DNA from 3 places in the Fructilactobacillus sp. YLN 2507 genome. Region 1 is predicted to be linked to each of the others. Evidence: predicted binding sites of a transcription regulator. Region 1 holds the regulator's gene; each other region holds the start of a gene.
The links. The regulator Rex, encoded in region 1, represses fermentation and respiration genes when NADH is low (regulators of the CRP and FNR family bind a similar motif). The targets are predictions, from matches to a motif close to TTGTGAANTANTTCACAA.

Region 1 (7,790 bases):
ATGATTAATTAAGTTTTGATCTTGAATAAATTTAATTTCCACTAACTAACCTCTTTTTAATGATACCTTTCGTATTCTATTAGATTTCAATATTAAGAATAATAATACAATAACTGCAAAAGAAATCATAATTATTAATTCACTTTTGAAATTTAAAAGTCCATTGATATCGATTTTTACTCCCATCATTTTTTCAAAATAATTAGCAGAAGTGTTTTTAAAAGTAGCGTTTATTTGATGACCCATTAAAATTTGACGATATAAAGATGCATCATAAGGAGCAGGTGTTAATTTCATTAAGTTTTGTGCAAATGTAGGTACAGAACCGATTGGTATATATACTCCAGCGAAAAAACCAGCAGCAGTTCCCACAATAGAATCAACTGTTCCAGCACTTTTAAAATTTTTAACAAATGACAAAATAAAAGCATTTATAATCGTCCAAGTTAAACTACTAAGTATCATAACAGGAACAATCTTTAAAAAGATGTTGAAGCTAAATCTCAATCCATCCGTTAAATTAAAATACAATTGTAAAATTCCGTAAACCATTATTTGCATCAAAATTCCAACTACAAAAGCACTAAATAAATACGATAATTGGATTCGAAAGAAGGAAAGCGGCATAATTGCAAAATCACGAATTCTACCATGATCTTGATCATTTATCATTTGTCCTAAACAATTTAATGTAGTAGTAACCGCTGTAACCGTTAAAGTTCCCCCAATTAACCAAGGATCTAATAGTAGCGTTGTATGGGGAACTGATTGCCAACTAGTTAAAATACTTTGTTTTAAAAAAACTATATATAATACAAAAGAAATTAATGAACCAATTAATGAAAGTAAGACATTTTCCCAACTATTAAAATAAAGTTTTAAATTTCGTTTAGTTAAACTAATCATTTATCTAATTTCCTTTCCCGTTAATTCCATAAAAATATCATCCATGGTGCTTTGACAATATTCAAAATTTTCGATTAAATTTTGTTTTTCTGTTAAAAATTGAATCGCATCATTTTTGGAAATGTTGTTAATCAAATACTGATTTTCTCTAACTTTTTGCATAAGATGACCATTCAGTTCAATATTTTTCTTTGTATAAAGCAATAGCTTGTTTTTAGCATAATTCTTTTTAATATTTTCCACTTTATCATCAAGTAAAATTTTTCCATTATCAATAATATAAATTTTGTCAGAACTTTCAGCTTCTTCTAAATATTGCGTAGTTAAAATAATAGTTGTATTCCACTCTTTTCTTAAACTTTCTAAAATTTCCCAAATCTTAGTTCGTGTTTGAATATCTAATCCAGTAGTTGGTTCATCTAAAAATAAAACTTCTGGACGATGTAATAGAGCTCTTGCAATATCAACCCTTCTTCGTTGCCCACCAGACAAAGTTCCATATCTTTGTTTGAAAAAACTATCAATTCCAATCATATTTACAATTTCGAGTACATTATCTTTACTAATATTTGGATACATCTGTGCCCTTAGAAATAAATTATCCTGAACTGATAACTCAGCATCTAACACACTATTTTGAAAAACAATTCCAATTTTAGCTCGATATGTTTTTTCAATTGGAGTAAATCCTTCTAATTGAATAGACCCTGAAGTCGGTCGGAGTAATCCAGTCAACATTTCAATAATGGTTGATTTACCAGATCCATTTGGCCCTAGAATTGTTACAAATTCACCCTTCCTAATTTTTAAATCAATATGATCAACTGCCACTTTATTTTTATAAACTTTGGTTAATAAATCTGCACTTAAAAAAATCATCTCGATTCCCTCCTTAATTAATGTTTACAATTTAACCTAATTTACTCATTTTGTAATTAAAATTAAGGTATGTGGTATAAATCTGAGTTTTAGTGGTCAAAAAAATAGCTCCAAAATTAAAGAAAAGCCTTCAATTCTGAAACTATTTTTTAAATTTTAATTTTCTAAATCAACTTTTGGTGCTTGCGTAGCAGTGGAAGCACTTTGGAAGAATGGTTTAGTTTTCATTCCAGCACTATTAGCTACAATACTACTTGGGAAAGAAACTACTTTTCGATTATAAGTCTGGACTGCATCATTATAATCACGACGAGTTTGACTAATTCGGTTTTCTGACCCTTCAATCTGCGTCATTAAATCATTAACATTTGAAGAACTGGCCAATTGAGGATAATTTTCGTGAACTGCATTAATCAAGACTTGCGTTTTTGTGTTTAAGTTATCTGCTTGTTTGACCTTATCAGCCGGCGTACTAGCACTATCATATTGTTTTCTTGCATCCGCAATTTGTCCAAATATTTTTTGTTCATTCTTCATATTTCCTTTAACCGCACCAACTAATTGTGGCGTTAAATCAGCTCGTCGCTGTAATTGAACTTCAACATTACTCCATTGCTGATCAACATTTTGCTGACTAACACGTAAACTATTTTGGGACATAATAAACCAACCGCCAATTGCAATTACCAAAAAGGCAATTGCCCCAACAATGCTTAAAGTTATTTTTGTATTTTTAGTCATATTCTTTTCCTTTATTTATACTAAGTTAGTTGTAATTAAAAATTAAATCCGCCACCGTCATCATCGCCAGAACCACCAAAACCGCTACCGAAGTCATCAAAGCCTGAATCACTATCCCCGAAACCTCCCCCCATCGGAGGAAAGTTATTATCATGCCAATTTGAATGATGTAATAACCCAATTGCCCCTAAAAGCAAAGCGGTATTGATTAAACCATGTGTTACAAAGCTTTTCTTTTGCTCATTGGATAAATCATTAATGTATTGGTCTGGATTATAGATGCCAGCTCTTTTCATTTTTGCACGTAAACTAGCATCATGATTAACTTGATAATGCAAGGTAGCATCTGCAAACATGATTTCTAAGGCATCTTGCAACTTGGTTTTAAATTCAGAATCCATATTTGATAAACCAAACCAAGTTAATCGGGAAATTTGTCTAACCGTATCATTGACAAATTGATTTACATTCCCTGGAAAATTATTTTGCAGAGCATAATTTCGAGCAGCTTCGGCAACCACATTAAGATTTGTTCGTTGCCGCTGTTGTAATTGCTTTTTGTAATTAGCTAAGGTTTGATTTGAAATTAATTGTTGCTGATAAAGTGGATTACCTTTTTTAATTTCTAAATTATAATTCTGAGCTAAACTAATTGGTTGCTTTAAATTAAGCGAATTTAATAAATACCACCATTCAGGCATACTTAATCTATTAACGTTAAATCTCTGATCGTGTTGTAGCTCATCAGTTACAAAGTGATTTAATTTTTGCAACAGCTGATTGTTATTAATTCCAGTTTTCGCAAACTTTCTTTGAACTAAGGTATGTTGATCTCGATTTCGCAACTTAGGAAAAAGTAACTTACTTATTGCAAAACTGACTAGTCCAAAACCAATTAATAAAAATAAAACAAACGCAACCTTAGCTTGATTACGTTGAAAAACTGCTACTACACTGTTACTTTTAAGTCCTGGTGTCGTTGGTTGGGAATTATTTACGCTACTAGACTTACTAATTGCACTTTGATGGGCATTTAAATATTGATAAACATTAGTAGCTAATTCATTAACTCCAATACTGTAATCATTTTGCTTAAATGCTTGTTGAACTTTAGCATTTACCAGCTTGGATTTTGCACCATCTGGTAAAGCTGCCTCTAATCCAGTCCCAACTTCCAAACGATTAACATGGTTTTGAGTATCAATAATTAGTAAAATTCCATTATTCCAACCCTTGCGGCCAATTCCAAGTTGTTTCATTTGGTCATGAGCATAATCTTCAATACTAGAAACTCCTTTGGGCAATCCTTTCGTGGTAATTACTGCAAACTGTGGATGTCCCTTTACTTGTTTCAAATTATTCTCGTTAATCGAATCAACTTGTTTAATTGTTGTTTGATTCAAAACTTGAGCATTATCCTTTACCCAAGCTGATTCATGAATTCCATCAGCTTTTGCAACTTGAAATCCACTCAAAACTCCCAAAAAAGTTAATAAAAAAAGAGTCACGATAAAATATTTTTTTACTGTAGCTCTCAAATAATTTACCTCCACTCTTTTATTCTACTTCGTTGCCTTTTTTATCATAATGATCAATAAAATAAATTAGTGTTTGCAGTTCATTAGTCAAATCAACATTGTGAACTCGAATACTTTCTGGCACATTTAATCGAATCGAAGTAAAGTTCAAAATTCCACTTACCCCCGCTTGAGCAACCTGATTAGCCACTTCTTGAGCAACGTTTGCTGGAACTGTCAAAATAACCACACTAATTTGTTGTTCCTTTAATTGATTTACCATTTGGTCCATGGGATAAATGGGAACCCCACCTTGAATGGTATTAATATTTTTCGGATTTGTATCAAAAGCTGCAGAAATTCGAATATTACTATCTTGGTGAAAATTAAAGTTCAATAATGCATGTCCTAAATTACCAACTCCAATCAAAGCAACGTTTGTTAAGCGGTCTTGATGAAGAATATTTTTAAAAAATTCAATTAAATCATCGACATCATAACCATAGCCGCGTTTGCCAAGAGCCCCAAAATAAGAAAAATCACGTCTAATGGTAGCAGAATCAACGTGAATTGCTTCCGCTAATTCATTTGAAGAAACCCGATCTTTTCCGCCATCATGCAGAATATTTAAATAACGATAATAAAGCGGTAGCCTTTTTGCAGTTGCACGTGGAATCTTGGTTTCTGTCATTACATCTTACTCCTTAAAATTTAGATATGTTTTATACTATATCTTACCATAAAAATAAGGCTTGTGAAATTTTAACATTTCAAATTCACAAGCCTTTAGCTATAATATGGTAAAATTAACTGAGAAAGTAGGTGATTTTGTGATTATTTTACAAGCTAATAATCTCACCAAAAGATTTAATGGCGAACCCATTTTTTCTAATCTTAGTTTAACAATTAATTCTAATAGTAAAATTGGTTTGGTCGGACAAAATGGTGCCGGTAAATCAACTCTTTTAAAAATGCTAGTTGGTGAAAGTTCCCCTAGTGAAGGAACGATTAATCAAAAGAAGAATTTATCGATTGGTTATCTTCCCCAAAATACGGGCTTACATTCTGATCGAACCATAATTGCGGAAATGCGATTAGCTTTTTCAGCAATTATTCAAGAAGAAGCTCAATTACACGAACTTGAAGCTCAAATTAGTGATCCCCAAATTAATGGTAATCCAACTAAATTAGCTGAGGTATCGAAAGCTTATGATCAATTACAGGCAGACTTCACCTTAAAAAATGGCTATGGGTATCGTGCTGAAATCAGAACCGTTTTAGCTGGATTTGGCTTTTACGAATCTGATTATGAACGCAAAATTAGTGAATTATCAGGTGGACAGCAAACTCGACTTGCTATAGCAAAGTTATTATTAGAAAAGCCAGATTTGTTAGCGCTTGACGAACCAACTAACCATATCGATATGGAAACAACTGCATGGCTCGAGAATTATCTTCAATCTTATACTGGTGCCCTTTTGATTATTTCCCATGATCGTTATTTTATGGACAAAGTGGTTAACGAAATCTATAACTTAGATCATGGTGTAATGAATTATTATAAGGGTAATTACACTAATTACGTCAACGAAAAAGTACGTCGCCAAGCAATTGACGAAAAGAATTACGAAAAACAACAACGAAAAATCAAAAAAGAAGAAGATTTTGTCCAAAAAAACATTGCAAGAGCATCCACAACTAAAAGAGCTCAGGCCAGACAAAAGCAACTCGATAAGTTAAATGTAATTAATAAACCCAAGTCAACTCATGGAACAGCTCATTTTCGCTTTCATCCAGCACGAAAAAGCGGAAATATTGTTTTAGATGTAGATAATTTAGGCATTGGGTATGATGATGTTGAGTTAAGTTATCCGATTAATCTACATTTGAAAAATCATCAACGAATGGCCATTTTTGGCCCAAACGGAATTGGTAAATCTACTTTTTTAAAAACGATTTTGGGAAAATTACCTAAAATTCGTGGAGATTTTCAATTTGGAACTGGAGTAAGTGTTGGTTATTACGATCAACAACAAGCTAGTCTGCATCCTGAAAAGGATGTTTTACACGAACTATGGGATGATTATCCCACTATTCCTGAAGGTGAAATTCGCTCAATCTTAGGAAGTTTTCTTTTTAGTGGCGAAAGCGTAGAAAAAAGTGTGGCTAATTTATCGGGTGGGGAACGTGCTCGTCTCCTCTTAACTAAACTATCAATGAATCAAGATAACTTCTTAGTGTTGGATGAACCAACTAATCATTTGGACATTGATAGTATTGATGTTTTGGAAAAAGCACTTTTAAATTTTGCAGGAACCATTTTGTTTATTTCTCATGACCGTTATTTCATTAATCGGTTAGCAACCGACATCATGGAGCTTAGTGCTGATGGCTCTAAAATCTATATGGGTAATTATGATTACTATGCTGCCAAAAAAGCCGAGGAAGTCGAGATTGAAGCTCACGAAAGTGAAACTAACCCAACGACGACTACTAAAGTTGCCCCAGTTTCTGATACCAAGCAACGTTACCAAGCTAATAAGGCAGCTCAACGAGAAAAGCGAAAATTATCGCGTTTAATCGATGAGCTAGAAACCAAGCTTACCCAACTCGATGAACAAAAAAATGAAATTGAACTGGCCATGACGCTACCAGAAAACTATAATGATAATAACAAAAGCCAGGCGTTACAAACCCAACTTGATGATATTACCAAGAAACAAACCGAAACCGAAACTGAGTGGGAAAATGCTAGCTTAAAATTAGAAGAATTATAAAAAAGAACCCTAATTAGGGTTCTTTTTTATAATTTTATTGTTCTTCATTTTCTTCCCATTCAAACTCAAGCCCTGGATCAGCATTCAATCCCATATCTGCTTTAGCACCATGGCGCTGCAACATTTCAGCTGCTGCACCAATCATCGCAGCATTATCCCCACAAAGTTTTAATGGGGCTTTGACAAAGTCAACGTCTCGTTTACTTAATTCATAATCTAACTTTTCCCGCAAACCACGATTAGCAGCAACTCCTCCAGCTAAAATAAATTCTTTAGCTGGGTATTTATCTAATGCAAGCATGGCCTTAGTAACCAAAACATCTGTGACCGCATTTTGAAAACTAGTTGCTAAATCAGATTTGTTTAAAGTTTCCCCCACCTGATCAGCATGATGAACCGTATTAATAAATGCACTCTTCAATCCACTAAAACTAAAATCAAAATTATCGTCTTTCATCATTGCTCGTGGAAAATCAAAAGTGTCTTTTCCTTCATGAGCTAACTTATCAACAGTTGGCCCAGCTGGGTAATTAATCCCAATCACTCGACCAATTTTATCGTAAGTTTCACCAGCTGCATCATCACGTGTTTCCCCAATAATTTTAAATTGGCCTTCTGCTGGCATCCACACTAGCTCAGTGTGACCCCCGGAAACAACCAGAGCCAACGCTGGAAATTCAATAGGATGCTCAAAGTTAGTGGCATATATATGTCCAGCAATATGATTAACTGGAATTAATGGTAAATGATGGGCCCATGCTACTACTTTAGCAGCAGTAATTCCAACTAAAAGTGATCCTACTAAACCTGGACCGTATGTAATAGCTACTCCTGTCAAATCATCATAAGTAACTTGTGCTGATAAAAGCGCTTTATCAATACAAAGCGTAATTTGTTCAATATGATGACGACTAGCAACTTCAGGAACTACTCCCCCAAAACGTTGATGACTCTTAATTTGAGTTGCAAC
Region 2 (7,790 bases), 730 kb from region 1:
AATGCTAGTGAACAACTAGCAAGTGTAGCGACTCCCGGACCTGCGCTATTGGCTTGGCTAATTACTGGAATTGGAATCTTTGGACTTGCTATGAGCTTGAAGTCATTAAGTGAAACTAATCCAGATTTAAATGGAATGGCTGAATATGCTCAAAAAGGATTTGGAAATTTTGTCGGGTTTATTTCAGGGTGGGGATACTGGCTATCATCTTGGATTGGAAGTGTAGCATTTGCTACGATGATGATGTCAGCAGTTGGCTATTTTATTCCTAGTTTTCGTTCGGGAAATTCAATTTCAGCAATTATCGTGGCATCGGTCATTTCCTGGTTATTAACGTACTTAGTATCACGGGGAGTTGAAAATGCGGCTTTTATTAATGTTTTTATTACGATTATTAAGCTGATTCCTTTATTAGCTTTTGTAATTTTAGGGGTAGTATTATTTAAAACCAACGTTTTTACAGCTCATTTTTGGAATAATTTTACGACTAATTTTACTTATCAATCGGCCACTCCCGGTGGAATTTTTAATCAGGTTAAGGGATGCTTGATTACGATGATGTGGGTATTTGTTGGAATCGAGGGTGCTACTACAATGACTGGGCGAGCTCGAAAGGCTTCGGATGCTAGCAAAGCGACTATTCTTAGTTTTGGGGCCTTATTAATTATTAATGTGGTAATTTCAATGCTTCCATATGGTTATTTAACCCAAGCGCAATTAGCACATTTAAGTAATCCTGCATTGACCTATGTTGTGAAAGATATGATTGGTCCAGTTGGTGGAATGTTAGTTAGTCTTTCATTGATTATTACGATTTTTGGATCATGGCTCTCTTGGACATTGCCGCCAGTAATTGCAACTGCGGAAATGGCAGAAAAAGGAATGTTACCCCATTGGTTTGCCAAGTTAAATAGTAAGAAAGCACCCATCAATTCGTTAATCTTGACTCAAGTTTTATTACAATTATTTTTAGTTTCACTTGTTTTTTCAGATCAAGCTTATAATTTTGCGATTTCGTTGTGTACGGCTGCCATGGTAGTGTGTTATACCTTAGTGGCTGCTTATCAAATTAAAGTTGGCTATCAGGCTAAATCAATTAAACTGATTTTTCCAGGACTACTAGCTTTTACGTTTGAAGTAATAGGAATTACTTTTGCTGGGCTACAATACCTCTGGCTCTGTGCAATTGCCTACGTATTAGGTTTTGTTTTTTACATTAAAGCAGCTAAAGAAAACCAGCGTCCCATCAATCGTAAAGAATGGCTATTAATGATTTTGGTAACGTTTATTGCTATTTTGGCAGTGATTGGATTAGCAACCGGAAAAATTAGTTTATCATAATAGAGTTTTACTCACTCAAACTAAAAATACGATATACTATTCATCAATAAATTGTGAAGGATGTTTTCTAATGACAAAAAGCAAAAAATATCGCAAGTTGATTATTGCAGGAACTTTGAACGTAATTGTGCTTGCATTGTTAATTTTAGGTGGGATTAACTTATATAATCTAAATAAAAATCAGCAAAAATTGAGTGATGTTCAAACTAAATATGACATGTTAAAAAAATCATATGATGAAATGACGACGGATGATGTTACTTATCAAGAAAACTTAACTTATCAAAATATGAAAACAATTGCTAAAACAAACAATGCGGTTCTGACTGACAGTATGAAAATTATTTTCAGTAACTATCCAACCCAACTGGAAAATCAAACAGCTATTACTAAGTTAACCAAAAATTATATGACTAAGGCCGATGCAGAGGCTTTGCTAGCTTCAGTAAATCACTATACGCGGTTAAATGAAGTTAAAATTTATAATTATAGTAATGAAGTATCACAAAAGGGGCATTACTATTATTCAAACGTGACAGTTACATATTATGGGAGACGAGGAAATCGCCTTAATACCAACCATTATCTTTTTAAAGTTACTTTGAATCATCAAGATTTAAACTCTAATAAGATTCGATTTCATTTAATTCAAAGTTTTAGAGGTGATCAACATGTTAAATAAAATTAAAATCATCTTTGAAAAGCCTAATTTAATTATTACAATCCCGATTATTATAATTGTCTTTTTGATAGTTGGAAATGGCTACGCCTTTTATCAAAATCAACAAATAACACAAAAAATTACTTCACAAAATACAGAAATAAAAAAAGTCAGTACAAAATTTGCGACTAAATATAAAAAAATCGCTAAAAAAGCGCAACAAGAATTTAAAGCAACCCATACAGATCCGTTAAATCAATAAAAAAGGTGACTGGAAATTTTCCAGTCACCTTTTTATTTGAAAATAATTATTTAAGCAATTTTTCAGCATCAGCTTTGACATCTGCGTCACTCATGTCTAAGTATTTTTGCATTACTTCTTCAGTTTTAATGGTATCTTTAGCATTCTTTTGCATATAATAATCCCATAAAGCATCCCGAATTGGCATTGGACTATCTGACCAATCAAATACTTCATTCATGTGTTCATCTAACATTGTGTTTTCTTCGAAATTTTCAGTCATGATTATTTCTCCTCTTTCTTAATCTACAACTACATAGTAGTTCTTTTTGAAGAAAAGGGTTAACAATCTGCTTGAATTATTGTTTTAATTTTTTAAGTCCTGGAAGAGTCATCATAACTGTAAAACTGATTAGGTAAAGAACTGATAAAAAGAGCATTACTACAATTAAACTGTAGTGTTCCATAATAATCCCGATTACTAATGATGACATTCCGCCGACAGCACGACCAACGCCAACGATGATGTTGTTAGCACTTGAGCGGACTTCAGTAGGATAAAGCCGACTAACAATGGCTCCATAGCCTCCATACATCCCATTAGCAAAGAAACCAACCACGGCTCCGATGATTAAAAGAAGCCCAGTTGAATGAGCAAGAGCTAATGTATAAACCAAGATGGCCGAAGCAAGGAGAAAAATTCCAAAGGATAAACGAGGACCCATTTTATCGAAAATAGTTCCAAAAGTCATCATCCCAATGCTCATTCCAATAATTGTAGAAATCATCCAAAGTGAAGATCCTTTAACGCTTAGATGGCTTTGTTGTTCAACAATTGAAGGTAGCCAGTTCATTAAACCAAAGTATCCAGCAATTTGGACAGTGGTCATAATCATTAATCCAATTGAGGTCCAGGTGGTTTTTAAATTAGGAAACATATACTTTTTGATGGCTTGAATAGTGGTTGTTGTACGACTTGCTTGGACATTGAGAAATTCATTTGATTCCTTGATGTGTCGTCTAACAAAGAAAACTAAAATGATGGGAAGCAATCCAAAGAGATAAAGGGCATGCCAGCCTAAGTTTGGAATAACAAAGGCAGCTAAAATGGCAGCAGCAATTGCTCCAAATTGACCACCAATTGCTGCGATTGATGACATTCTACCAAGTTCTTTTTTCGGAAATGCTTCAGCAATTAGCGTGATTCCCAATCCGTATTCTCCACCAGCTCCAATTCCGGCAATAAATCGCAAGAGATAAATCATTGAAATATTATTGGCAATGCTCATTAAAGCAGTAGCAAAGGCAAATACAAAAATGGTATATGTAAATGTTTTTACGCGTCCAAATCGATCTCCAAGCATTCCAAAAATTACTCCGCCTAGTAACATTCCCCAGTTAGTAATGGTCCCAATTAGACCAGCCGCACCAGCTGAAACATGCAAAGAAGCGATAATCGAACTCATCGTAAAAGAAAGAAAAAGCACATCCATATTTTCTAATCCAAAGCCTAAACTTGATGAAGTTAACACCAGTTTTTGGTTCCGAGTTAGTGAAGTGTGCTTAGTTATTTGATTATTCATAAAAAAATCCTCCAAAGAAAGGCTCACGGGCCTTATTTATTTGTTGCTTTTAGTATTGTGGCATAAACTGTCAATTGTGACAAGGTTAGCTTGTACAAGTCACAGAATTATATTATAATTCTCACAACAAATTAATTGGTTCAGAGAAGCCAAATTGAATTTAAAGCGAATTTAATTCTAGAAGACTATTCTCTGAAATCAGTGAATAGTCTTTTTACATAGTGAAATTTTTGGAGGTTAAAATGGATAAACCACTTATGATTGCATTAGATTTCCCAGAAATCAACCAAGTTAATCAGTTTTTAGATCAATTTGAAAATCCTAGTCAGCTTACCGTTAAAATTGGGATGGAACTTTTTTACCAAGCGGGTCCAGAAGTGGTCAAGCAAGTTAAACAGCGTGGTTGTGATATTTTTCTTGACTTGAAGCTGTTTGATATCCCCCATACCGTGGAAAAAGCTATGGAACAGTTGGGAGAACTAGGAGTTGATTATACAACTGTTCATACACTCGGTGGCCAAGCAATGTTAAAAGCTGCCAAGCGAGGACTAAAAGCAGGAGCTCAACGCGCTGGATTACAAGCACCTCATTTACTAGGAGTGACCGAACTAACTTCAATTTCACAAGCGATTTTAGCAAACGAACAAAATTGTAAATTGTCAATGAATGCACAGGTTGTTGCTTTAGCTAAGCTAGCGAAAAATTCTTGTTGTGATGGGGTAATTACTTCTGCTTTGGAACTTCCTGACTTAACTAAAGCCCTCGGCCGTGATTTTGAATATGTGGTTCCGGGAATCAGAATGCAACAAGATGCTGTTGGTGATCAAAGTCGTGTAGCTAATCCTGCAACTGCCAGAGCAGATGGAGCTTTTGCAATTGTGGTTGGACGCCCAATTACGCAGAGCAAGCATCCAATTATGGCTTATGATCGATATTTAAAGGACTGGAACTTACAAAAATAGGAGAATGATTATGCAAAACTTAGAAACGCAGATTTTAAATCAATTAGTGGAAGATAAAATTGTTCAATTTAAATCAGAAGGTTATTTCGAATTTGCAAGTGGAATTAAATCACCAATTTATACTGATTTACGTTTAACGGTTTCGTATGTTGAGTTACGTAGCATGATTGCAAAGGCACTATCGCAGCTAATTAAAAATCAATATCCAGATGTAACCGTAATTGGTGGCGTTGCAACTGCGGGAATTCCACATGCTGCCATTGTAGCTGATGAGTTAGCCTTACCAATGGTTTACGTTCGTTCAAAACCAAAGGATCATGGAACGGGTAAACAAATTGAAGGACGGATTAGGCAAAATGATCAAGTGGTTTTAATTGATGATTTAATTTCGACTGGTGGAAGCGTAATTCAAGCAGCTCAAGCAGTTCAACGAGAAGGTTTTCAAGTTGCTGGAGTAGTTTCAATTTTTTCTTATGGTTTTCCAGATGCAGAAAAAAACTTTGCGGAAGCAGGCTTGAAATTTAGCCCATTAGTGACCTATGCTAAATTAATTGATGAATTATACAAAACTAAGCAAATTACTGAAGCCAAATACCAATCATTAAATCAATGGCACCAGGATCCTTGGAACTGGTAAGCATAGTTAAAATTAGTTTTTATCTATAATTAATTGCAATGTGAAATTATTCACGTTATAATGAACTTGTTAAAATTAATAATTATTGGTTTCATTATAAAGAGGAGAATTATTATGGTTAAAGCTGCTGTTGTTAGACCTGATTCAGATGGATATGTTGATATTAAAGATGTTACTTTACGTCCCATTCGTTCCAATGAAGCCTTAGTAAAAGTAGAATATTGTGGTCTTTGTCACACTGATTTACACGTTGCTTCAGGTGATTTTGGTGAAGTTCCTGGTCGAATTATTGGACATGAAGGGGTTGGACGCGTAACTCAAATTGGGGAAAACGTAACTAATCTAAAAATTGGCGATCGAGTATCAATTGCTTGGTTCTATTCAGCAGATGGTACTTGTAAGTACTGTGTAACTGGTAATGAAACTCTTTGTCGAAACGTTAAAAATGCAGGGTACACAGTTGATGGTGCAATGGCTGAAGAATGTATTGTCGATGCCAAATACGCTGTTAAAGTTCCAGAAGGACTAGATCCAGTTGAAGCTACTTCATTAACTTGTGCTGGAGTTACAACTTATAAGGCGCTTAAAATTGGTGATACTAAACCGGGTGAATGGACACAAATTGTTGGTGCTGGTGGACTAGGTAATTTAGGTGTTCAATTAGCTCATAACGTTTTTGGAGCTAAAGTAGTTGTTACTGACGGTGATCCTAAAAAGCTTGAAGCTGCTAAAGAAAATGGCGCTGATTTAGTAATTAATCGTCACGATGCGGATGCAACTGACCAAGTTATTAAAGGAACTAATGGTGGAGTTCACGATTCAATCGTAACGGCGGTTAGTGCACAAGCCTTTACTAATGCCGTTGATGCCCTAGAACCAAATGGGACTTTAGTTGCGGTTGCTCTTCCAAAGGGTGATATGGCTCTTAACATTGATAAAACAGTGCTTGATGGAATTAAAGTAGCTGGTTCCCTTGTTGGTACTCGTCAAGATTTACGTGAAACCTTTGACTTTGGTGCTCAAGGAAAAGTTAAACCAATCGTTAGAACTGATAAACTTGAAAATATCAATAAAGTGATTGATGAAATGAAGGCTGGTAAGATTGTTGGCCGTGTAGTTTTTGATTTCACTGGTGAAAAAGATTAGTTTTTTAATTAAGAGAACATGGTGTAAATTACTTTTACCATGTTTTTTTTATTACAACTACTTTAAATTTTTAATTTATGTCAAATATAAATACCTTATTTGATTATTTGTGTTATCATATGAATATCTTTAATAATTAAGAAAAGATTAACTATATACATAAGTCATGTGATACATAAGAGAGGAATGAGTTTATGGATAACAAGTATACTAGAGCACATAATCGGATGGCTACGGCTACTGGAGAAACCAAAACAAGAACAAAATTAAGCAAGTCAAAGCATGGCTGGATTAAGATTGCAATGGGCATTACATTTGCATCTACTTCATTATTTTTAATGAATGCGCCTACTTTTGCCGATGATGTTCAACCAACAGCTACGGTAAATCAAACTGCAGTATCGGCTCAACCAGAAAATCAAAGTGCAGATCAAAACCAAAGTGAAAATCAAAGTTCAGATAATAATCAGGTAGCGTCAACTAATGATCAAACTAATGTGGTAACTGACGTAGCACAACCTCAAACTAATGCAGTTAATGCAAGTGATGCTGATAACCAAGCAGCTTCTGTAACTGATAGTGCACCAAGTGCACTTCAACTTGCTAAATCAAGTCAGTTTGCAACTTATACTGCTGCGCAAACTCAAAATGTTCGCAATGGTGCAAGTTTAGATTCTGATGTAGTTAATACTCTACAACCAGGTCAATCAATTAATTATGATAGTAGTGTTGATAACGATGGATATGAATGGTTGCATAGTAATGACAATGGCAACTCACAATATGTTGCTAGATTAAATGATGATAATCCTGATCTTTCTGGGAAAACTTCTCCAGCTAACCAAACTTTCATTAGTCAGTTAGTACCTGGAGCTCAAAATACTTGGAATGAATATGGGGTTCTTCCTAGTGTTTCAATTGCACAAGCAATCGTTGAAAGTGCTTGGGGACAATCTGCTCCTGGTAATAATCTTTATGGAATTAAAGGTGAATATAACGGACAGTCTACTTGGCAATCAACTCAAGAATATTACAATGGTCATTATGTAACGATTCAAGATCAATTCCGTGCTTACCCTGACTTTGCTGCAAGTGTTGAAGATCATGGACACTTTTTAGCAGCTAATTCACGTTATGCAAACTTACTTTATAGCCAAGATTACTATTATGTATGTCAAATGTTGCAAGCCGATGGATATGCTACAGATCCCAATTATGC
Region 3 (7,790 bases), 210 kb from region 1:
TACTAAAGTATTGAAGTAGGGAATCGGATGATCCAAGGTAATTTGAAGTTTGTACTTACCTAAAGCTTTAATTCCTAATGTATCAGGAGCTTTTTTGCCAGCGACGATATCATCAGCATTTTTAATGCCACTATAGATATATGAATATTGTGACCCAGTCTTTGGATCACAAATTCGGCGCCAAGCATAAACGAAATCGTTGGCGGTTACGGGATCACCGTTTGACCATTTCGTATGTTTTAAGTCAATGGTATATTTTTTCCCACCATCAGTTGGTTTAGCAATTGATTTTGCTACTCCTGGTTCTAGTTTTTTGCCTGTATAACGATAGAGACCATCCATGGTGTTGTTTAAGTTTTGTGCACCATATTGATCGGTATTAAGACTTGAATCCATGGTGCTAATGGTTGCTTTAGAACTAACTGCCATGGTCTTATCTTTCGGTGAACTACTATCGTGCTTCTGGGCACCACACCCAGTTAACACCAAAGCAGAAACACCGATGATTGCAAATGAAATTAACTTGCTATAAGGTAAGCCTTTCATCGTGTACCACCTCCATAAAATTTAAAAACTTAAGTTTCTATTAATCATAGGTCAAATATTAAAAAATGTAAATGAAATTTCTTAATATTAAGCATGACAAATTAATTTTTAATATTTAAAATGATAGATGTTGGGTTATGTTACACCAGAACTATGATTAAAATCCGAACTATGATATCATGCAAAATTTGCAGCAAAAAAAGTAATCTCAACTGAGATTACTTTTTTTAAGCTAATTATTTATTTAAAACTGAATGTTTTCGACCGTATGCAAAGTAGAAGATCATTCCTAAGATTAACCAAACAAGGAACCGTAGCCAAGTTTCCCAGTTCAATCCAGCAATTAAAACTAGACAGAATAAAATTGCCATAATTGGTGTGAAAGGAACAAAGGGAGTTTTGAAACCTCTTTTTGCTTTAGGTTGTGTGTGTCTCATTACTAAAACTCCGGCTGAAACTAAGATAAAGGCTGATAATGTTCCAATATTTACTAGTTCTGCTAAAATATTTAGGTTAATGAAGCCACCTGCTAAAGCAGTTACAATTCCAAAGAACCAAGTTACTACGAAAGGAGTTTTTCTTTTAGAATCAACTTTACTAAATACTTTGGGAAAGAGACCATCCCGAGCCATTGAGTAACTGATTCTGGATTGACCATAAAGCATTACCAATAAAACGGTGGTCATTCCTAAGATAGCACCTAGACTAACGACCATGGAAAGCCAGCTTTGACCAGTTTTTACTAAAACAGCTAAAATTGGTGCATTAAGGTATTTGCTGTAAACGGTGTATTTAACTACTCCTGTCATAATAAGAGTCATGATAATGTAAAGCACTGTTGAAATAAAAAGTGATAAGAGAATTCCGCGAGGGAGAGTTTTACTTGGGTTGATAGTTTCTTCAGCACTTGAAGAGACGGCATCGAAACCAATAAATGAGAAGAAAACGATTGAAGCAGCTGGAATAATTCCAGCAGCAGTACCGTTGTGAACTGAATACAAACCATAAGGAACAAAGGGATGCCAGTTTGCAGTTTTTATAAACCAAACGGTACAAACGATGAAAAGAATTACTACGGCTAGTTTAATAATTACCATAATATCGTTAACTCGTTTAGTTTGGTTGATTCCCATTGAAAGAATCCAAGTAAGCAGGATAATAATCAAAAAAGCAGGGAGGTTAAAAATGGTATGCACGCCTGAAGTAGTTCCGGCAGCAGCGGTTAAAACCGTTGGGATATGAAGTCCAAAGTTATCAAGTAAGTTTATTAAGTACCCAGACCAACCAACGGAAACGGTGGCAGCTCCTAAGGCATATTCCAGAATCAAATCCCAGCCAATGATAAAGGCAACAATTTCACCAAAAGCAATGTATGAGTAGGTATAAGCTGATCCGGAAATGGGTGCCATTGAAGAGAACTCAGCATAACAAAGTCCAGCAAATCCACAACAGATGGCAGCTAGTAAGAATGAAAGTGCTAGTCCAGGTCCAGCAACTAAGGCACCTTTACCAGTTAGAACGAAAATTCCAGTCCCGATGATGGCACCAATCCCAAGAAAAGTCAGATCCCAAGTTTTCAGAGTTCTTTTTAAGGGAGTTTTTTGTTCTAACAAACCAGTGATGTCTTTTTTTCTAAATAAAGATTTCATTTTTATTCCTCCTTGTTTGTTAAAAATAAAATTTTTATTAATATAGCACGGGTTGGAAAAATATGTCAATGTATTTGATACGACTGTTCATGTAACGAAAACAAACATTGCAAATACCGAAAATTATAACTTTATATAGAATAAAAAAGCGTGCAATCCGAAGATTACACGCTTAAAAATGGTTAAAATTTATTTTTCTTTTTCTTGCTTTGAAATATCATCATCAATATTAGTTGCTACAATTGATTCTTCTAATTTAGGATCAATATCAACGGCTTGATGCTTTAAACTTGGAAAGACTTTTGTATCAGCAATCCCAGTAATATTACCTTGGAATAAGAAAGCAAAGATTGTTCCAATTCCATAATAAGTAAACTGATGTGTAATGGCAAAAGCAATCACTCCCATGATAGTAGGAGGAATGTAAGACGCCCACATTGCTTTTCCAGCAGCTCCTTTGAAGTATTTAAAACGCAAGATTTGCATCAAATCATCAGCAGGATGTAACACAAGGTTAACCCGTTGATAGATTGAAATAGCAATTGCAATTAAAGCAACTCCAAAGAAATTGATTAAAATGTATAGGGTAATTAAGCCAAACGTATGTGCTTCTGGCAACTGAATAGTCGTAGTAAAAAGATTATAAAAGGTTTGGATTAACCATGAGAAAGGAACCATAAAGATTACGTTTCCTAGCGCACGCCCCCAGTCCCAGTGTCCGACCAAGATTGCATTTAAAATAGTAATCACAATCCCTAAAATTAAGAAAGCCCAGAATAAGTTCCAATGAAAAGCAATTCCTAAGTTAGTTTCAGCAGCAGTCCAATAAGCTGATCCTAGAAATGATGGAAAAACCTTGGCACTCGTAACTAAAGTTAACACATTACCCAACGAGTTGATTACTAAGGAAATGATAAAGTAAACAATAGAAGCTTTCATTGAAATTGTACGAGGCGTCTTTTTGGTTTTTTTTACAGCCATATACCTACTCCTCGCAGTTAATTATTTAAGGTTTGGGTTCACAGCAACCACTGTTTTACCAGTTTTAGGGGTAGTGTGATTTAAGACACCTTCAACTTCATCTAAGCTAATTGTATTAGCTTGGTAAGGTTCGATTTTAACGGCACCTGATTCAAGTAATGCAAGTGAGTCTTCAAAAGAATTAGGATTAATCATTGAACCCTTAACTGTTAATTGTTTTTTGAAAATTTCGTAAGTGTTCATTGAGAAAGTTTGACCTGGTTCTCCAACCCCAAACATGAATACTTGGGCACCTTTATTAGTGTGTTCAACTGCTGCTTCTTGAGTTTCTGGTTTACCAACGGCTTCAATTACGACGTCGTAGCCACCAGGAATTTCTTCTTTAGTAGTGTTGATGACGTGATTTAAGTTCAAGTCTTTCTTTTCTTGAGCAAGTAAGTCATCATGACGACCAGTCATAGTAATATCTTGAATACCATAAGCTCTTAATAATTGAGCGAATAATTTAGCCATGTAACCATCACCAATGATTAAAGCATTCATATGTGGTTGGATGTTATCCATGATGTGCATTGTGTGTACACCACAAGAAATTGGTTCTAAGGAACAAGCAGCTTTAAGTGATACAGCATCAGGAACATGGTAAACCACAGTATTTGGAGCGGTAAAGTATTGTTCTAAACCACCATCTCGAGTTACACCAACTGCAGAAAGATTATCACATTCTTCAAAAAGACCGATATGACAGTAGAAACATTTACCACAGTAAATGTTAGGATCAACGGCAACCCGGTCGCCTTTTTTAAAGTTAGTAACATTTTTACCAACTGCTGCAACAACTCCTGAATTTTCGTGACCTAATACGATTGGAGGAACAGCATCAGCTGAACCGGGAAGGCCGTTAAAAAGGGCATTATCAGTTCCACAAATTCCAGCATAAGCAGTTTCAATTAAGATTTCGTCATTCTTAGGGGTTGGAATATCGCGTTCTTCCATTTGCATTTCTTGTTTTCCAGTCATTACTAAAGCTTTCATTTTTTCAGCCATCATAAATCTCCTTTTTTATTGTCTAGTTACGATTTGAGCAAGTATTATCAAAAAAGTAGGTTACGAATCTTGCAAACTTTTTTTGATTTCCTTCCTGCTTTACATATATTAATGTAAGCGATTTCCAAGCTGATTGCAAGGGGGTTACTTTAATTAATATACTTTTCACAAATTTAATATTTAAAAAAAGTTAAAGTGAATCCCATTCTAACAACTAAAAAATCATGATCATATTCAGAAAACTTAATTTATTATTTCACAATCTTTTTAATTAAAAAGATAGCGCTTACATTTTTATTGGAACGAGTTTATAATGAAAATGTGAAGAGGAGGTAATGATAATGAGTAAAAAAATTGTGGTCGTTGGATCGACCAATGTCGATAAAGTACTAAATGTAGAAAAATATGCGCTTCCAGGAGAAACCTTGGCAATTAACACTTACCAACAATCACATGGAGGTGGAAAAGGAGCGAATCAGGCTATTGCAGCTGCTCGTTCTGGTGCTGACACCACGTTTATCACTAAATTAGGTGATGATGAAGATGCTCAGATGATGGTTGAAGGTTTTAAAACTGATGGGATGCACGTTTCTGACTTGATTACGACAACCGAACATGAAACAGGAAAAGCTTACATTACGGTTGACAAGTCAGGACAAAATTCAATTTATGTTTATGGTGGTGCTAATATGGCAATGACACCAACTGATGTAGAGGCACATCAAGACGCCATTATTAACGCCGACTGCGTGATTGCTCAATTGGAAATTCCCGTTGCAGCCATTATTGCAGCATTTAAGATCGCTAAAGCTCATGGGGTTCAAACCATTTTGAATCCAGCTCCGGCTAAACAACTACCGGAAGAATTATTAAAATTAACTGATATTATCACACCTAATGAATCAGAAGCAGCGACGTTAACTGGGATTGAAGTCAGAGATGAAGCTTCGATGTTAGCAAATGCCAACTTTTTCTTTGAAAAAGGAATTAAAATGGTCATTATTACTGTTGGGGGTCGAGGATCATTTTTTGCCACGCCTACCGATCATGCTTTAATTCCACCATTTCCTGCTAAAGTAGTTGACACGACTGCTGCTGGTGACACCTTTATCGGATCATTTGCTTCACAACTTAAACCAGACTTATCTAACATTCGAGAAGCAATGTTATATGCTAGTCATGCTTCTTCACTTACTGTTCAAGTGGCTGGGGCACAGAATTCAATTCCAACTAGAGATGCAATCTTGCATGTTATCAATCAGGATAACATGACAAAAACTGAAATTGAAAAACAAAAAGCTCAGGCTGCTGCCTATGCTGCTAAGCTGGTTCCCAATCATATTGTTTTAGGATTAGGCTCTGGAACGACCGCTGCTTATTTTGTTAAAGCAATTAATCAGCGAATTAATGAGGAAAAGCTTGATATTCAATGCGTGGCAACTTCGGTAGGTACCGAGAAATTAGCTGAAAAACTAGGAATGCGAATGCTTGACGTTAATACAATCGACCAAGTTGATTTGACGGTTGATGGAGCGGATGTTGTTGATCATCAACTAAATGGAATCAAGGGTGGTGGAGCTGCTTTACTTTTTGAAAAGTTAGTTGCAAATATGTCAAAACGAAATATTTGGATTGTTGATCAAAGTAAGTATACAGATTCCTTAGCCGGACACATTTTACCTATTGAAGTTATCCCATTTGGTGGAATGGGGGTATTTCGTTACTTGAAAGAAAATGGATATCAACCAGAATTTCGCTTTAAGGATAATGGTGATATTTTGGAAACTGAATCAGGTAATTATTTAATTAATATTACTATTCCGAAAGATGCTGATTTAGAAAAACTAGCTACTGATTTGAAAAACCAAACTGGTGTAGTAGAACACGGATTGTTCTTGAATATCTGTGATGAACTAATTATTGGTGGGGATCAGATTAAAACGATTAAGCGTTCAGAAATTAAGTGAAATGGTTAAAATTGTGTTAGATTATAGATGTATGGATATTTTAAATTTTTGGAGGTATTAACGATGGAAGAAGTTGCAATTAAAAAAATTATTGTGGGATTAATTCCTTATCAAATCGATAATTCACAAGTGGTTTATAATGATGGTCAAGGAGTGCTTAAATCAAATGATGACATTCTTGATGGTTACATTCGTGATAGTAAAATTATCACAGTTGTAACTCCATCTGACAAAGAAGTTAAACTTGAATATAAAGTTGATGTTCCAAACAAACGGGTTTTAATCAACAATTCAGCTGCTGAATTAGCTTAATTTAAACCAAAAACATCTCTGATGATGATTCTTGCTAGAATCAATTAAAATCAGAGATGTTTTTTTGTTTGGAATAAATTATTTTTGCTTTTTTAGATATTCTTGGAGCTGCTTGATTGTAATAATGGGAAGATTATATTGAATTGACATTAGTTCTAAATATGCTTTTCTGGCCATTCTTCCATCGGGCATGATAATTTCGCAAATTGCTCCAACTGGAGGTTGTCCAGCAAGTTTAGCTAAATCAACTGCTGCTTCGGTATGACCATTACGAGCTAAGACTCCGCCTTCGTTTGCTACTAAGGGGAACATGTGCCCTGGATGTACGAAATCACTGGGACTTGATGTTTGATCGGCTAATTTGTTGATGGTTGCTGTACGATCAAAAGCTGAAACCCCAGTTGTTACACCAGTAGCCTCATAACTTCCATCTAATGATGTATAAAAAGAGGTTTGGTTAATTTCCGTATTATTTTCAACCATCGGTTTTAGATTCAATCGATCAGCAATTTCTTTTGAAATTGGTGCACAAAGTAATCCACGAGCATGCGTAATAATAAAATTAACGCTTTCTGGAGTAATAGTGGCACCTAAACCAACTAGGTCACCTTCGTTTTCCCGATCTTCGTCATCAGAAACGATAATTAAGCCACCGGTGTTTAATCTTGTTAATGCGTCTTCAATCGTTGCATATTTCATAGTTGCCCTACTCCTTTAGATATAAATCCAATAATGTGATTACCAATTAAATTACTTTTATATCATAGCTTAATTAGCAACTATAATCAATGTAAACGACTTTATAGTTCGTGTTTTATTCAAAAAATAGTGCTTTTGTGTTTTTTTATTTAATATTGAACTCAAAAAAAGAACAATTTTGTTAAATTAAATGTAATTTATTTTGATGTCACGATTCATAACATTAAACCTGTTAAAGCAAAAATAAGGCGAATATACTTACTACATTAAGTTTATGAGGGGGATTTGTTTTATGGCAACTAACATTGCGTTTATTTTTGTTTGTTCAGTATTGGTGTTCTTTATGACACCAGGGTTATCTTTTTTTTATGGGGGGATGGTACCTAAAAAACAAGTTAATAACACTTTGATGTCTGTTTTCATCATGTGTAGTATCCCAGTTCTACTTTGGGTAATTTGTGGGTATTCACTTTCTTTTTCTGGTAATCATTGGAATCTAATTGGAGACTTTCACAATTTTATGTTACATAACGTTAAAATGGATGCTGCTTCCGCTTTGACGGGTGGAAAACTAAATAATGTAGCTTTC

Region 2: the regulator Rex is predicted to act here: its motif matches at 5,464-5,481, upstream of adhP (alcohol dehydrogenase AdhP).
Region 3: the regulator Rex is predicted to act here: its motif matches at 4,468-4,485, upstream of AC0GLY_RS06010 (zinc-dependent alcohol dehydrogenase family protein).

What each region holds. Positions count from the first base shown of each region.
Region 1 is NZ_CM184303.1:938,998-946,787, forward strand. It holds gene AC0GLY_RS04880 (LytTR family DNA-binding domain-containing protein) at 1-42, opposite strand, end outside; gene AC0GLY_RS04885 (ABC transporter permease) at 46-906, opposite strand; gene AC0GLY_RS04890 (ABC transporter ATP-binding protein) at 907-1,785, opposite strand; gene AC0GLY_RS04895 (LemA family protein) at 1,942-2,526, opposite strand; gene AC0GLY_RS04900 (TPM domain-containing protein) at 2,562-4,064, opposite strand; gene AC0GLY_RS04905 (redox-sensing transcriptional repressor Rex) at 4,084-4,734, opposite strand; gene AC0GLY_RS04910 (ABC-F family ATP-binding cassette domain-containing protein) at 4,874-6,820, shown strand; gene tsaD (tRNA (adenosine(37)-N6)-threonylcarbamoyltransferase complex transferase subunit TsaD) at 6,855-7,790, opposite strand, start outside.
Region 2 is NZ_CM184303.1:211,806-219,595, forward strand. It holds gene AC0GLY_RS00940 (basic amino acid/polyamine antiporter) at 1-1,341, shown strand, start outside; gene AC0GLY_RS00945 (hypothetical protein) at 1,412-2,023, shown strand; gene AC0GLY_RS00950 (hypothetical protein) at 2,013-2,264, shown strand; gene AC0GLY_RS00955 (P8 family protein) at 2,311-2,526, opposite strand; gene AC0GLY_RS00960 (MFS transporter) at 2,603-3,826, opposite strand; gene pyrF (orotidine-5'-phosphate decarboxylase) at 4,069-4,788, shown strand; gene pyrE (orotate phosphoribosyltransferase) at 4,799-5,425, shown strand; gene adhP (alcohol dehydrogenase AdhP) at 5,540-6,571, shown strand; gene AC0GLY_RS00980 (SH3 domain-containing protein) at 6,766-7,790, shown strand, end outside.
Region 3 is NZ_CM184303.1:1,150,059-1,157,848, reverse strand. It holds gene AC0GLY_RS06025 (peptide ABC transporter substrate-binding protein) at 1-546, opposite strand, end outside; gene AC0GLY_RS06020 (amino acid permease) at 783-2,195, opposite strand; gene AC0GLY_RS06015 (DUF6198 family protein) at 2,385-3,176, opposite strand; gene AC0GLY_RS06010 (zinc-dependent alcohol dehydrogenase family protein) at 3,198-4,211, opposite strand; gene rbsK (ribokinase) at 4,565-6,190, shown strand; gene AC0GLY_RS06000 (hypothetical protein) at 6,254-6,502, shown strand; gene ribB (3,4-dihydroxy-2-butanone-4-phosphate synthase) at 6,581-7,201, opposite strand; gene AC0GLY_RS05990 (ammonium transporter) at 7,494-7,790, shown strand, end outside.